DNA from 4 places in the Spongiibacter sp. IMCC21906 genome. Region 4 is predicted to be linked to each of the others. Evidence: predicted binding sites of a transcription regulator. Region 4 holds the regulator's gene; each other region holds the start of a gene.
The links. Region 4 encodes PhoB, which activates phosphate uptake and scavenging genes when phosphate is short. Its sites were predicted from a motif close to TGTCATAAANNTGTAACA; they were not measured.

Region 1 (3,138 bases), 720 kb from region 4:
TACGGAATTGCGAGCGTTGATATGCACCGGCAATATCGGCGCGCCCGCTTTTTCGGCAAATTTTATAAAGCCATTACGCCAGCGACCATCGCGAATACCGTGGGGACCAAACCGGGAGACTTCTCCGGCAGGAAAAATAATCACTGCCCCCTCGCCTTGCAGGTGCTGATGAATCGCCTGAACATTTTCTTTGCGATTGCGCTTGCCACTCATATTGTCGACAGGCAATAACATGCTACGCAGCGGCTTGAGTGAATACAGCAGTTCGTTGGCAACCACTTTGACATCGCTGCGTACTTCAGACACCAATTTCAGCAAAGCCAAACCATCTAAACTGCCAATGGGATGATTGGAAATAATCACCACTTTGCCATTCACAGCAATGCGTTCTTTATCCAGAGCGCTAACCGCGTAGCTGAAATCAAAGTATTCCAAGGCTTTATCGACAAAATCCAAACCTTGTAAATACGGATAGTCCCGTTCAAATTGCTTGAACTCCGCCTCATGAAATAAGTACTTAAGCAGCGCCGTCACCGTACGGCGCAAGCGCGGGCTGTCTTTTGCAAACTTGGGAAAGCGTTGATCTAATACCGCGTCTACAGAAATCACTTATCGTTTACCTTTTCAATGCCGACTAACCGGCGCGACGCATGGGTAACACGTCCGCAGTGGCGGGTTGCCCTTCTGCATTTAGGCTTGCTAATAACACGTGCTTTTCAGTCCACTGTAAGAGTTCTAAACCACCATCATGGTTTTCGGCCATGGCGGTACAGTTCTCTATCCAATCGCCGTCGTTGCAATACAATATTCCGTCAATGGTTTTTAACGCTGGCTGGTGAATGTGGCCGCAAATAACACCATCCAGGTTACGACGAGCGGCTTCTTCAACGGCGGCACGTTCAAATACATCAATCACTTGGCGGGCATTGGGAATACGCTGTTTGATATAAGTCGCCAGCGACCAGTAATGCTTGCCAAAACGGCGCCGTAAAAAATTAGCCCAGCGATTGAGGAATAACAGCAGATCGTAGGCGTAGTCGCCGATAAGGTTTTCCCATTTACTGAGACGGATATGTTCATCAAGGCAATCGCCGTGAAACATCAGTAAGCGTTTGCCTGAAACCGTGGTGTGAACAGCTTCTTTCTTGATTTCGATAGGGCCAAAAATATGACCGACATAATCACGGAAGGGCTCATCGTGATTACCGGGGATATAGACAATTCGCGTGCCATTATTGGCTTTTTTGAAGAGAGTGCGTAGCACTTCGTAATGATTAGGCGGCCAAAAAAGACTACGCTTCATTGCCCAAAGGTCAACCACATCGCCAACCAGATAGATGGTTTCGCACTCGACCTGTGACAGAAAATCCAGCAGGTAGTCTGCTCGACAATCTTTAAAGCCCAAGTGGATATCAGAAAGCCACAGCGTTTTGTATTTCAGCCTTGTCTTCACATCATGCATCCTCTCTATGCATTTGTGGCAAGACTAATACTGAAAGATGACAGCAGCAGGACTATTTGAGGACAGTTTTATGACAACAGAGGCAGGACATTCCTGCCAAACAAGCTACGGCAGGAGAGATCGTCCGTTTTAACTTAGTCGGCTAAACACTCTGGATAGTATTGACGCAACATCGCGTTCAACTTTTCAGAATCTAACGGTTTACTGGAGAAGCCTTTAATATGCCCCTGACGCTCCGCCATTTCTTTATCGGCAGGGTTTAAGGAGGTTGTTAACATCACCACCACCGCACCCGCCTTTTGTTCATCTGGCAAGTTTTCATAGGCATCGAGAAACTCCCAGCCATTCATTTTGGGCATATTGATATCCAGAAAAATCAAATCTGGCTGAGGATAGCTCCCATCCACCGAGCCGGTCAGATAATCCAGAGCCTCTACGCCGTTACCCACCTCATCAATACGCTTGGCAAAGCCATTATTTTCTATCAGCAAACGGTGGACAAAATTAGTGGCCTTGCAGTCGTCAACCAACAATACCAAGTCAAGCTTTTTCACTGTTAACCTCCTTTAAGGTGAAGTAGAACGTGGAACCAACATCCACTTCCGACTCCACCCAGATTTTACCACCGTGAGCTTCTACTATTTTTTTGCAGTGCGCCAAACCTATCCCTGTTCCCTCAAAAGCATCTCGGGAATGCAGCCGTTGAAAGATTAAAAATATCCTATCCAATGACCGCTCTTCAATGCCTATACCATTATCGCTTACTGAAAACAGCCAGTGATCCGGCATTTTCTGAACGGTAATTTCGACCTGAGGCGGTACGCCCTTTCGACTAAATTTAATTGCATTACTAATAAGATTTTGAAACAGCAGCCGCAGCTCCACCGCCAAGCCTTTAACATTAGGCAATTGCTCGTAGTGAATTGACGCACCCGACTCATCCAAGCGTTGTTTTAAGTCACTACAAACCTGGTCCACCACTAATTGTAAGTCAAGCTCTTCCCGGTCTGCGGTCACACCCAAACGACTGTAGTCCAACAAGCCTTTAATCAAATCAGACATTCGAGACGAGGAGTCGTCCATAAAACCCAAAAACGTCATCGCCTGGGAATCCAGCGATGCCCCATAATACTGCCGGAATAAGTCGATAAAACTGCGTACTGTCCGCAATGGCTCCTGAAGGTCGTGGGAGGCGATATACGCAAACTGCGCCAATTCATGGTTAGCTTGAGACAGCTTTTCGTTATGATGCTGTAGCGCCACTTCTGCGGCCTTGCGCTCTTCCATTTCTTTAAGCTCTGCCCGGCGCCGCTCTTGTAAAGCAGCTGAAAAATCAGCAAAACCTCTGGCCAGAGAACCCAACTCACCCGGTGCAGAAACCGGCACATCCGCTTCAGAGAGAGCCAGGCGACGCGTTCGCAATGCCCAGTTCATTTGAGAAATGGGGTGAACTATCTGCCGCGCGGCGGCCCAGGATAACGTTGCGGCAACCAATAGAATAAAGATCAGAAACAACAGCACTTTATTTCGAAGAGCGATATTGGGTGCCAGAATAGTGCTGGCCTCTTCTGAGGAGAAAACAAAGATATAATCACGCTCGGGGTTGGGGCCAAACACCACCCGTCGAATATGGTAAGTATAGGTTTCCCCTTCCCAAGGTAAATCCCCCGTTGCTT
Region 2 (3,138 bases), 710 kb from region 4:
CTAATGAGTTCAAATCCGGCGTTGCAAATTACGCCTTGGGCGCTGCATAAATCCTTTTTAAAACCGTGGAGGCTCGTTGCGCGTTGGCTGACGTTACCCAGTTCGCGGTCAATAAGGTCAGGGGAATACTGAATAAAACGATAGCCGGGAATGCTCTGGAGAACTGCGGTCACTTTTTGCTGGTCTTCAAAGGGCAGATACACCACAAATTGAGGCGGCTGCACTGGCGGCAGCAGCGCTTCTTCCGGGTTGATAATAGGCGGTACAATGGGGGCGTTAAAGTGGCTCCAATGCAAGCCAATACGGTGTTTGGCCGGGGCAAAGTAACGCATAATTAAGCGGTTTTTATAATCCAGTCCACGCTGGGGAACATCGGGGTAACCAAAGGCATATTGGTGACCAATGCCCACCACCGGCTTGTTTTTAAGCCGTCCTGCCCACGCAGTGACGGGCTCAAAGTCTGTCACAATCACATCCACATCGTCTAAATCCAAACTGCGAATATCTTTTATAAATTGCATGGGTTTGGTTTGCAGTAGGGTATGAAGGTTGCTGATGCTGCCGTTTTTAGTGGCAAAGCTTAGCCCGTGGCGAAGCTGATAATCGCCAAAGACATCCATATCGAAATACTTGTCGAAAGCTCTGCCGCTAAACAAAAATTGTACATCTACATTCCGGCTGGCAAGGTGCTTGGCCATCATTCTTGCCCGGGAGATATGGCCGTTACCGGTACCTTGTACACCGTAAAGTATTTTCATATTGGATTCCGGGGGGAGGTTAAGCCAGCTCAGGCCATGACCAAGTTGTGGCCGATGTGAGCAATGCTGATACCCAGTGCGGCACCGGCTAAGGTATCGGTGGGAAAGTGAACCCCCAAAATGACGCGGGAAGCAGCCACCGCAGTGGCCCAAATAAAGAGTGGGGCACCGATCACGCCAAAAAAGAGCACGGTCATGGTCGCGAGCAAAAACGCCGCGGCGGTGTGTCCCGACGGAAAACTAAATTCATCGGAGGCGATGATAGAGGCGCAAAAAGTGGGGATGGCAACGGGTGGGCGCCGGCGCCGACAGGTGTTTTTAAGCACCCAGTACAATGGCAACCAGAAAGCGAAACTGGCTAGCACGGCCAACAAATATTCCTGACCGAATTGAATGCCTAAACTGCATATTAAGAGAGGGAGAGCTAGCTGAGCGTAGCCATCGCCGGTCTTTGATATGCCGTAAGCGATGCGGGATAATTGTCGCTGGTGCCGTGTGCTGACACAGGCCATAAACATCCGCACATCAAACTGATTGATCGACTGTATTAAGCGCATATTAGTGTCCTCATATGAAACACACTAACGCCTGCAGTTTGCATTACGGTGATAATAATATTGCAGAATTACGACAATTTTGCCGGTATTTGAGTTATAGGCGTGCTCTGCTTTGGCGTGGCGCTGTCTGGGGGTACCACGCTACAAGGCCGCTTACTGCAACTCATATACAATGAATTAATCAGGCGTTTTCAATTAGCAAAATACTGCCCTTGGGCCGGTTGGCTGCCTGACTTTGCCATGGGATTAACTCGGCAAAATGATCATTAATACAGGCCTCGGCGACTTCCAAAAAAGGTGGTCGATTGGGGTCGCTGATAATGATTTTTTTAACACCGCTTGCTAATGCCAGAGTCAGGCAGTGAAAAAGATCTTCTGCCATTTGATCCCAAAAGCAAATATCACTGCCAATAAGTACGTCAATATTGGCAAGTTGCTCGGCACGAATGCTCGAAAAATCCTGGTGCAACGTGTTAATCTCAACCTCATTGAGGCTTGCTTGTCGCTCCAAAAAGGCAAAGACTTCATTGTCCGCATCCAGTCCGGTAACACGGTGTTGCTGCTTTGCACAGTAAATACCAGACAAGCCCCAGCCACAACCTAGCTCTAATACTCGACTTTGTTCTGGCAGGGGGTGTTGCTGAAGGTAGTCCACCAATATCAAGCTGGCGTTCCAGGTTTTGTTGCCGTGTAGGGCGTTGCTATTTTGACGGCGCTTTAAGCGACGAATAGCGGGATGACGACTGGTCATCCATTTTAGGCCGTAGCATGTTTTGTAGTGTGTTTGAGTAGTCACTGCATTGGCCTATTGCTAAAACCGCAAGTTTAATTCTCAACGCAGTAAAAGGCGAGATTGCCAACCGCAGTTGTGGTTCTGCTTTGGCACTCGTATTTTAGTGAAAGAGTCACCCTGTGGAACCAGTATTTTAGCTTAGAGGAAGTCAATACATGGCATATGATTACGACGTTGTGGTACTGGGAAGTGGTCCTGCAGGTGAATCGGCGGCCTTAAATGCCAGTAAACATGGCCGTACTGTGGCGGTGGTTGAGGCGCAATCGCTGGTCGGCGGCGCCTGTTCTCATCAGGGTACGATTCCCTCCAAGGCACTTAGACATATGGTGCGTCAGGCTATTCGATTTAATCAAACTCAGATTTTTCGAGATTTGGGTGACCCCCGAACACTGACTTACCCCAAGCTGTTAAGTCATGCTGAAGATGTTATTTCTCAGCAGGTGGCAATGCGCAGCCGCTTTTACTACCGCAACAATATCACCCTTATTCACGGCCAGGCCGAGTTTGTCGATGCGCATAGCATTGCGGTATTACGTGAGGACGGCAAGCAGAGCAAGCTGACTGCCAAGCAAATTGTGATCGCTACTGGGTCGAGGCCTTATCGCCCAGCCGATATCGATTTTAATCACCCGCGGGTGTATGACAGCGACAGTATTTTGAAGATGACCAACACCCCACGAAAAATCATCGTATACGGGGCCGGGGTAATTGGCTGTGAATATGCGTCGATTTTTTCGGGCATTGGTATGAAAGTTGAGCTGGTGAATACCCGGGATCGCTTGTTGGAGTTTCTTGACGATGAAATTTCTGACGCCCTTAGTTATCACCTGCGCTATACCGGTGTGATGATGCGGCACCGGGAAGAATATGAGAAGGTTGAGGCAGACGATAACGGCGTTACCTTGTATCTCAAATCGGGAAAACGTCTGCATTGTGACGCCTTGCTTTGGTGTAATGGCCGCAGTGGCAACACCGACAATCTCAAGTTGTCGACGATTGGCCTTGAGGCCGATCATCGCGGCCAGCTCAG
Region 3 (3,138 bases), 1.1 Mb from region 4:
TAACGCCACCGTCGGTGAGGCGCTGGGACAAGGCGATATTTGCCTCTTCATCAAACCGTGCCTGCAGCTCTACCACCACCGTGACTTCTTTGTGGTTGGCCACCGCATTCAGCAAGGCATCCACCACATGGGAGTTAGATGCCACCCGATAAAGACTGATTTTGATACTTTTAACTGAGGGGTCGATGGCCGCTGTTTTTAGCAAATCGGTCAGGTAATCAAAGCTGTGGTAAGGATAATAAAGCAGTACATCCTGATCGCGGATACAGCTCAGAATATTGTCAGCTTTGGCAATTTCAGCATGGGGAATATTCGGCAACGGTTTTAACTCTAAATACGCCGGCCCTAAATTGGGAAAGCGCATAAAATCTTTAGAGTTGTGATAACGACCGCCAGGAATCATCGAATCCAAACGCCCTAAACCCAAACGTTTGACCAAATATTCCAGCAAATCATTGGGCATGGCACTGTCGTAAACAAAGCGCACCGGATCGCCTTTTTTACGGCGCTTCAGGCTCTGGGCCATCTTCTCGACAAAGGTCTGGGTCAGCTCTTCGCTTAATTCCAATTCGGCGTCACGGGTCAGCTTTATGGTATAGGCATCGGCGCTGTCCAGCGGGAAAATACCGCGAAACACCTCCTGCAAGCACACCCGAATAATATTCTCCAAGGTGATGATTACCTTGCCCCGTTTGCCCTTGCGGCTGGGGATGCGAATAAAGCGATCAAGCCGGGAAGTGGGAATTTCCAGCAGCGCAAACCGGGTTTGCCCTTCAAAGCCCAAACGAATAGCCAAATAGATAGACGCATCATTAAGCTCTGGCACCGGATGACTGTCGTCCAGCAGAATCGGCACCAGCTCTTGCTGAATATGGCTATAAAAATAGCGTTTTACATATTCCTGCTGAGTGTCATCCAATTGTTTTTCATTGATGATGTATATTTTTCGACGCTGTAGTTCTTTTAGTAACTCGGTATAGGTCGTATCAAAACGACGTTGCAGCTTGAGCACACTCTGGCGAATTTCTTCCAGCAGCTGCTTATAATCTTCTTGTTTAGATGGCGTAGAGAACGCCGCCAAACGACGAACATCCGCCACTCTTACCCTAAAAAACTCATCAAGATTATTAGAGAAGATGCCCAAATAACGAATGCGCTGTATCACCGGTACTTTAGGATCAGCCGCCTCTTGCAACACCCGCTCATTAAAAGACAACCAGCTAAGTTCCTTGGCAATCCAAGCCTGCTTATCACCGGTACCCGACATCGACAACCCCTAACATAAATCATTTAGCGGCATAGAGTAGCCGCCCTGCGTGTCATTTTAATGACATATTACAGCAGTCGCATTTCGCTCACACTGCCATTACACTGAAAAAGCCTTCGTCACTACGATATTGGAATAGCCGTCCCAATGCCCCAAAATACAGAGTCCTACGCCGCCCTAGATCTGGGCTCAAATAGCTTCCATTTGCTGATTGCCAGTTTTCAAGACGACCAGTTAAAAGTCCTTGATCGCCATAAAGATATGGTTCGATTGGCAGCCGGTTTAGATGAAAATGGCAACCTTAGCGACGAAGCCCAAAGCCGCGCACTAGATAGCCTGGCTAAAATGGCCAACCGCCTTAGCAGTGTTCCCAAAACACGGATTCGCGTCGTCGGCACCAACACTTTGCGAGCCGCCAACAACGCGGCTGACTTTATGAGCAAAGCCGAAGCCCTGCTCGGTGTTCCCATTAATATTATCTCCGGCACCGAAGAAGCACGCTTGGTTTATCTAGGGGTTGCCAAAGACTTCGCCCCCGGCGAACGCAGCCGCCTCGTCGCCGATATCGGCGGTGGTTCCACCGAAATCGTCGCTGGTAATCATGTCCCCAGACAGCTTGAAAGCCTGCCCATGGGCTGCGTCAACTTCAGTATGCGCTATTTCCCCAATGGCGAAATCAGCGAGAAAGGCTTTAAAAAAGCGGTCAATGCAGGCCGTCGGCTGATATCGCCGTTTGTGGAGCAATATAGAGGCCAATGGCAAGACGCCGTCGGTTCCTCCGGTACAATTCGCGCAATCGGCCGCATTATGGACGAACAGAACCTCAGCGATGCCGGTCATATTACCCGAGCCGGTATGGAAGCCGTCAAAGAACAATTACTCAGCGCTGATAATGTCACAAAACTTGATATAAAAGGGCTGACAGACGACCGAGGCGATGTTTTTCCCGGCGGTTTCTCGGTGCTCTACGCCCTCTTTCAAGAACTGGATATACAGGCAATGCACGTGTCCACTTTTGCCGTTCGCGAAGGCATCGTCTACGATCTGGCCGGGCGCCTACACCACCGCAACGACACCCGCGACCAAACCATCAGCAAATTGATCCAGCAATTTACTATCGACAGTAAACAAGGTGACAGAGTTGCCGCCCTCTGCGAAAAATGGTTCCCGGTGATTCAAACTCACTGCACCACCCCCGCCAGCGAAGCCATAGAACTGCTCCGTTGGGGGGCACAGCTCCACGAGCTGGGCCTGGCCATCGCCCATGGTGGCTACCACAAACATGGCGCCTATATTCTCACTTACGCCGACATGCCCGGTTTCTCCCGTCAAGAACAAGCCCGTTTGAGCTTTTTGGTGCTAAACCATCGCCGCAAACCCAAACCCCCATCCACACTGGTTTACGGCGTCACACCAGATTGGCTGCTTGCCACCCTCCTCCGGCTGGCCTGTATTTTTTACCGTCGGCGCCAAACCATCCCTTTGCGAAATGACATCACCCTGCACTGCGAAATGCCCGACACCTTAAGCCTGACCCTGCCCGCCAGCTGGATGGAAGACAATCCCCTCGTCGTTGCCGACCTGGAAGAAGAAGTCGAACTTCTCAAAAAAGGCACCGATATCAAACTCAACCTGCAGGTCAGCAACTAATCCAAAGCATAACTATGCAGAAGCCCGCCCTGCGCGTTACAATGACCTTAAGCAAAACAAGCGCTGTTTTTGGGGCCGATTTGGATTCGACGCCGGTAACAAAGCTCTGTGGTGCATGCCGTGATGGCAGCCAATCACGTTAATCCAAAGCTGTAAACGATATAGTTGCCAACGACGACAACTACGCTCTAGCGGCTTAAACCCCTGCTAGCGGTCATAAG
Region 4 (3,138 bases):
TCAAAAAAGCCGTTTTGCGCGTCCTGGTACCAACGGAGAGTAATGCGATCGCCATCTTCAGTATAGCGAGCTGCATTCACGGCCAGATTAGAAAACGCACTGCGCAGTTCTGCATAGCTGCCTTTTAAATGCACCGCTTCATCGCACTCAATCGTCACAATGCGATCACCTTTTGCCGCCGCCGCCAGTTCTTCGGCAATCATTTCCATCAATGAACGCAGCTTTATGGTTTCTTGCTCTGCAGCAGCGGGCAAGGTTTCGAGACGAGAAAGCAGCATCAAATCCTGAATCAGATTATGCATACGCTTAGACTGCTGAAGCATTTGCTTAATCGCCCTGTCCCAGCGAGGATTCTCACCGCCATGCTCGGCAAAGGTTTCCAGGTAGCCATTAATGACGGTTAACGGCGTGCGTAACTCATGGGAGACATTGGCAACAAAGTCTTTACGCATTTTTTCAAGACGATGAGTGCGGGTAACATCTCTGGCAAAAAGCAGGCGGTTACCTTGACCAAAATAACTCACACTCACGCTGAGATGGATATGACCGTTTACCGGGGAATACATTTCCAACGGGGCTTTAAAGTCATTCGCCTCAAAGTAGCGTAAGAAGACCGGGGTACGAAGAAGATTTACCAATTGCCGGCCGATATCCTCCTCTTGTCGTAATCCCAGCAAATCCAAAGCAGCGAGATTACACCACTCAATATTACCAGCGGCATCCAGCATCACTACCGCATCAGACATCGAGGCAAAGGACGAACGCAAATAATCGATCATTGCTATCAAACGGCTATTGTCTTGCCGCGACTGCTTGTGCAGATCGTAAATATTATCTAAAACTTGGCCCCACATCCCTATCGCCTCCGGCGGCTCACTATCAACACTGGTTTGCAGCCAATCGCTAAGCTTTTGCAACTGTCGAAGCAGCCAACCACAGGTAATTATTGTTGCAATAAAAAGCGGCCAAATGCCGACATCTAAGAATGCGCTCAGCAGAGCAACAGCTGCCAAAGGCAAGCAGACTTTAAGAAGCTCAGTCTTCCAGCTGTAGTTCTGCATTAACACGTTATGCGCTTATACCCGTTGCAGAAAATCGATAGCCTGTACCCCGCACCGTCTGTATTAGCTGACCAAAATCACGGGTATCGGTGAACAACGCTTTGCGTAGACGACGAATATGGACGTCAACCGTGCGCTCCTCCACATAAACATTGGTACCCCACACCTGGTCCAAAAGTTGACCACGGCTGTAGGCCCGTTCTTGGTGGGTCATAAAAAACTTAAGCAGCTTAAATTCAGTAGGTCCCATGTCGAGGGGCGACTGATTGGCAAATACGCGATGACTGGCCGGATCGAGTTTCAAGCCTTTGATTTCAATGCTCTCTTCATCGTTTTGGCCACCACTGCGGCGTAGCACAGCTTTGATACGAGCCATCAATTCTCGGGACGAAAAAGGCTTGGTGATGTAGTCATCTGCACCCACGTCCAAACCTTGAACGCGATTATCTTCATCGTCTTTAGCCGTGAGCATAATCACCAATAAGTTTTTGGTTAACTCTTCTCGGCGCAGACGTCGTAACAATTCCAAACCACTGGTTACCGGCATCATCCAATCCAGCAGTACCAGATCAGGACGCTGATCAACAATGATCCCGTGGGCATCTTGGGCATTACCGGCTTCTAAGCAGTCATAACCCGCCAATTCCAACCCGACTCGAATCATTTCTCGGATAGCGGCTTCGTCGTCGACGATTAATATTGTTTTCTCACTCATCAGTTAAACCCTTGCTGACGATTTCGATGACTGCATTAAAACGATTAATGATGACATTTTTGTTACGGCGCCTTGTATTTACAGGGCTTCTCAATCAAAAACGACGGTTTTATTTCCATGAACCACAACACGGCTCTCTAAATGGTTTCGCAACGCTCTGGCCAGCACCGCTTTTTCGACATCTTTACCCAATCGCACCATATCATCTTTGCTATGGCGGTGATTCACACGAATGACATCTTGCTCAATGATGGGACCTTCATCGAGGGTTTCTGTCACATAATGGCTGGTCGCGCCAATAAGCTTCACCCCCCGATCAAATGCCTTTTGATAGGGATTGGCACCAATAAATGAAGGAAGAAAACTATGATGGATATTAATCATGTTACCGGGGAAAGCCGCACAAAACTCCGGTGGGATAATCTGCATATATCGGGCGAGCACCACACAATCGGCCTTGGCGTCCAAGGTCAGCTGCATAATCTGCCGATGGGCTTCAGCCTTAGTTTCTGGGCTAATGGGCACGTACTTAAAAGGAATACCATGCCACTCCACCATGCTGCGCAAATTTTCATGATTGCTGATGACACAGGGAATATCGCACTCTAACTCACCGCTATGCCAGCGATGTAAAATATCGGCAATACAATGGGAGGCATGACTGGCCAAAATCACCACTCGGCGCCTCACCTTAGAATCTACCAATTGCCATTGCATATCATAAGAATCAGCAATTTTTTTAAAGCCGTCGCAAAATGCCTCCACGCCAGAGGTTAACGACGCGGCACGAATCTCGTTGCGCATAAAAAACCAATTACTTTCAGCATCCGCATGGTAATTGGCTTCGGTTAGCCAGCCACCCTGGTCCGCCACATACTGGCTAACCCGGGCGACAATACCGACCCGGTCAGGGCAACTGATGACCAGTCTTAAGGTGTGTTCCATAACAAATTTTGATCCTAGGTCTTATTCAACATGCCTCGCAGCGCTTGCGGCAAATCTGCGGGCAACACTAAGGTTTTGGTATTGTTTGAGCTAGCTAACTCAATAAGCGCATCGGCATATTTTTCACCCAGCAAATAGAGCGCGGGAAGCTCTTCACCTTTTACCGCCTGTGACACGACCTCAATGGCCGCACCGCTGGCTTTAGCTAACACAACTTGTGCTTGGGCATCGCGACGGGAGGCCTCGAGCCGACCTTCGGCTTCTAAAATGGCAGCTTGTTTTTCGCCCTCGGCCTTGGTGACTGCCGCCCGACGCTGGCGCTCAGCGGCGGCTTGTTCTTCCATAGCTCGCTGCATGGTATCAGAGGGGCTGATGTCCTGAATTTCCACTGTTTTAAGGGTAATCCCCCAGTCGGAA

Region 1: a site for PhoB is predicted at 1,521-1,538, ahead of IMCC21906_RS07615 (UDP-2,3-diacylglucosamine diphosphatase). Genes of this name have one in related genera too.
Region 2: a site for PhoB is predicted at 1,374-1,391, ahead of IMCC21906_RS07640 (phosphatase PAP2 family protein). Genes of this name have one in related genera too.
Region 3: a site for PhoB is predicted at 1,318-1,335, ahead of ppk1 (polyphosphate kinase 1). Genes of this name have one in related genera too.

Annotation. Positions count from the first base shown of each region.
Region 1 covers NZ_CP011477.1:1,668,487-1,671,624, reverse strand. The annotation lists gene IMCC21906_RS07620 (lysophospholipid acyltransferase family protein) at 1-609, opposite strand, end outside; gene IMCC21906_RS07615 (UDP-2,3-diacylglucosamine diphosphatase) at 635-1,453, opposite strand; gene IMCC21906_RS07610 (response regulator) at 1,597-2,016, opposite strand; gene IMCC21906_RS16305 (ATP-binding protein) at 2,003-3,138, opposite strand, start outside.
Region 2 covers NZ_CP011477.1:1,675,006-1,678,143, forward strand. The annotation lists gene IMCC21906_RS07635 (MJ1255/VC2487 family glycosyltransferase) at 1-758, opposite strand, end outside; gene IMCC21906_RS07640 (phosphatase PAP2 family protein) at 788-1,315, opposite strand; gene IMCC21906_RS07645 (methyltransferase) at 1,497-2,111, opposite strand; gene sthA (Si-specific NAD(P)(+) transhydrogenase) at 2,264-3,138, shown strand, end outside.
Region 3 covers NZ_CP011477.1:17,329-20,466, forward strand. The annotation lists gene ppk1 (polyphosphate kinase 1) at 1-1,267, opposite strand, end outside; gene IMCC21906_RS00065 (Ppx/GppA phosphatase family protein) at 1,415-2,917, shown strand; RNA gene ssrA (transfer-messenger RNA) at 2,989-3,138, shown strand, end outside.
Region 4 covers NZ_CP011477.1:2,388,447-2,391,584, forward strand. The annotation lists gene phoR (phosphate regulon sensor histidine kinase PhoR) at 1-1,061, opposite strand, end outside; gene phoB (phosphate regulon transcriptional regulator PhoB) at 1,069-1,776, opposite strand; gene purU (formyltetrahydrofolate deformylase) at 1,867-2,721, opposite strand; gene IMCC21906_RS11060 (SPFH domain-containing protein) at 2,736-3,138, opposite strand, start outside.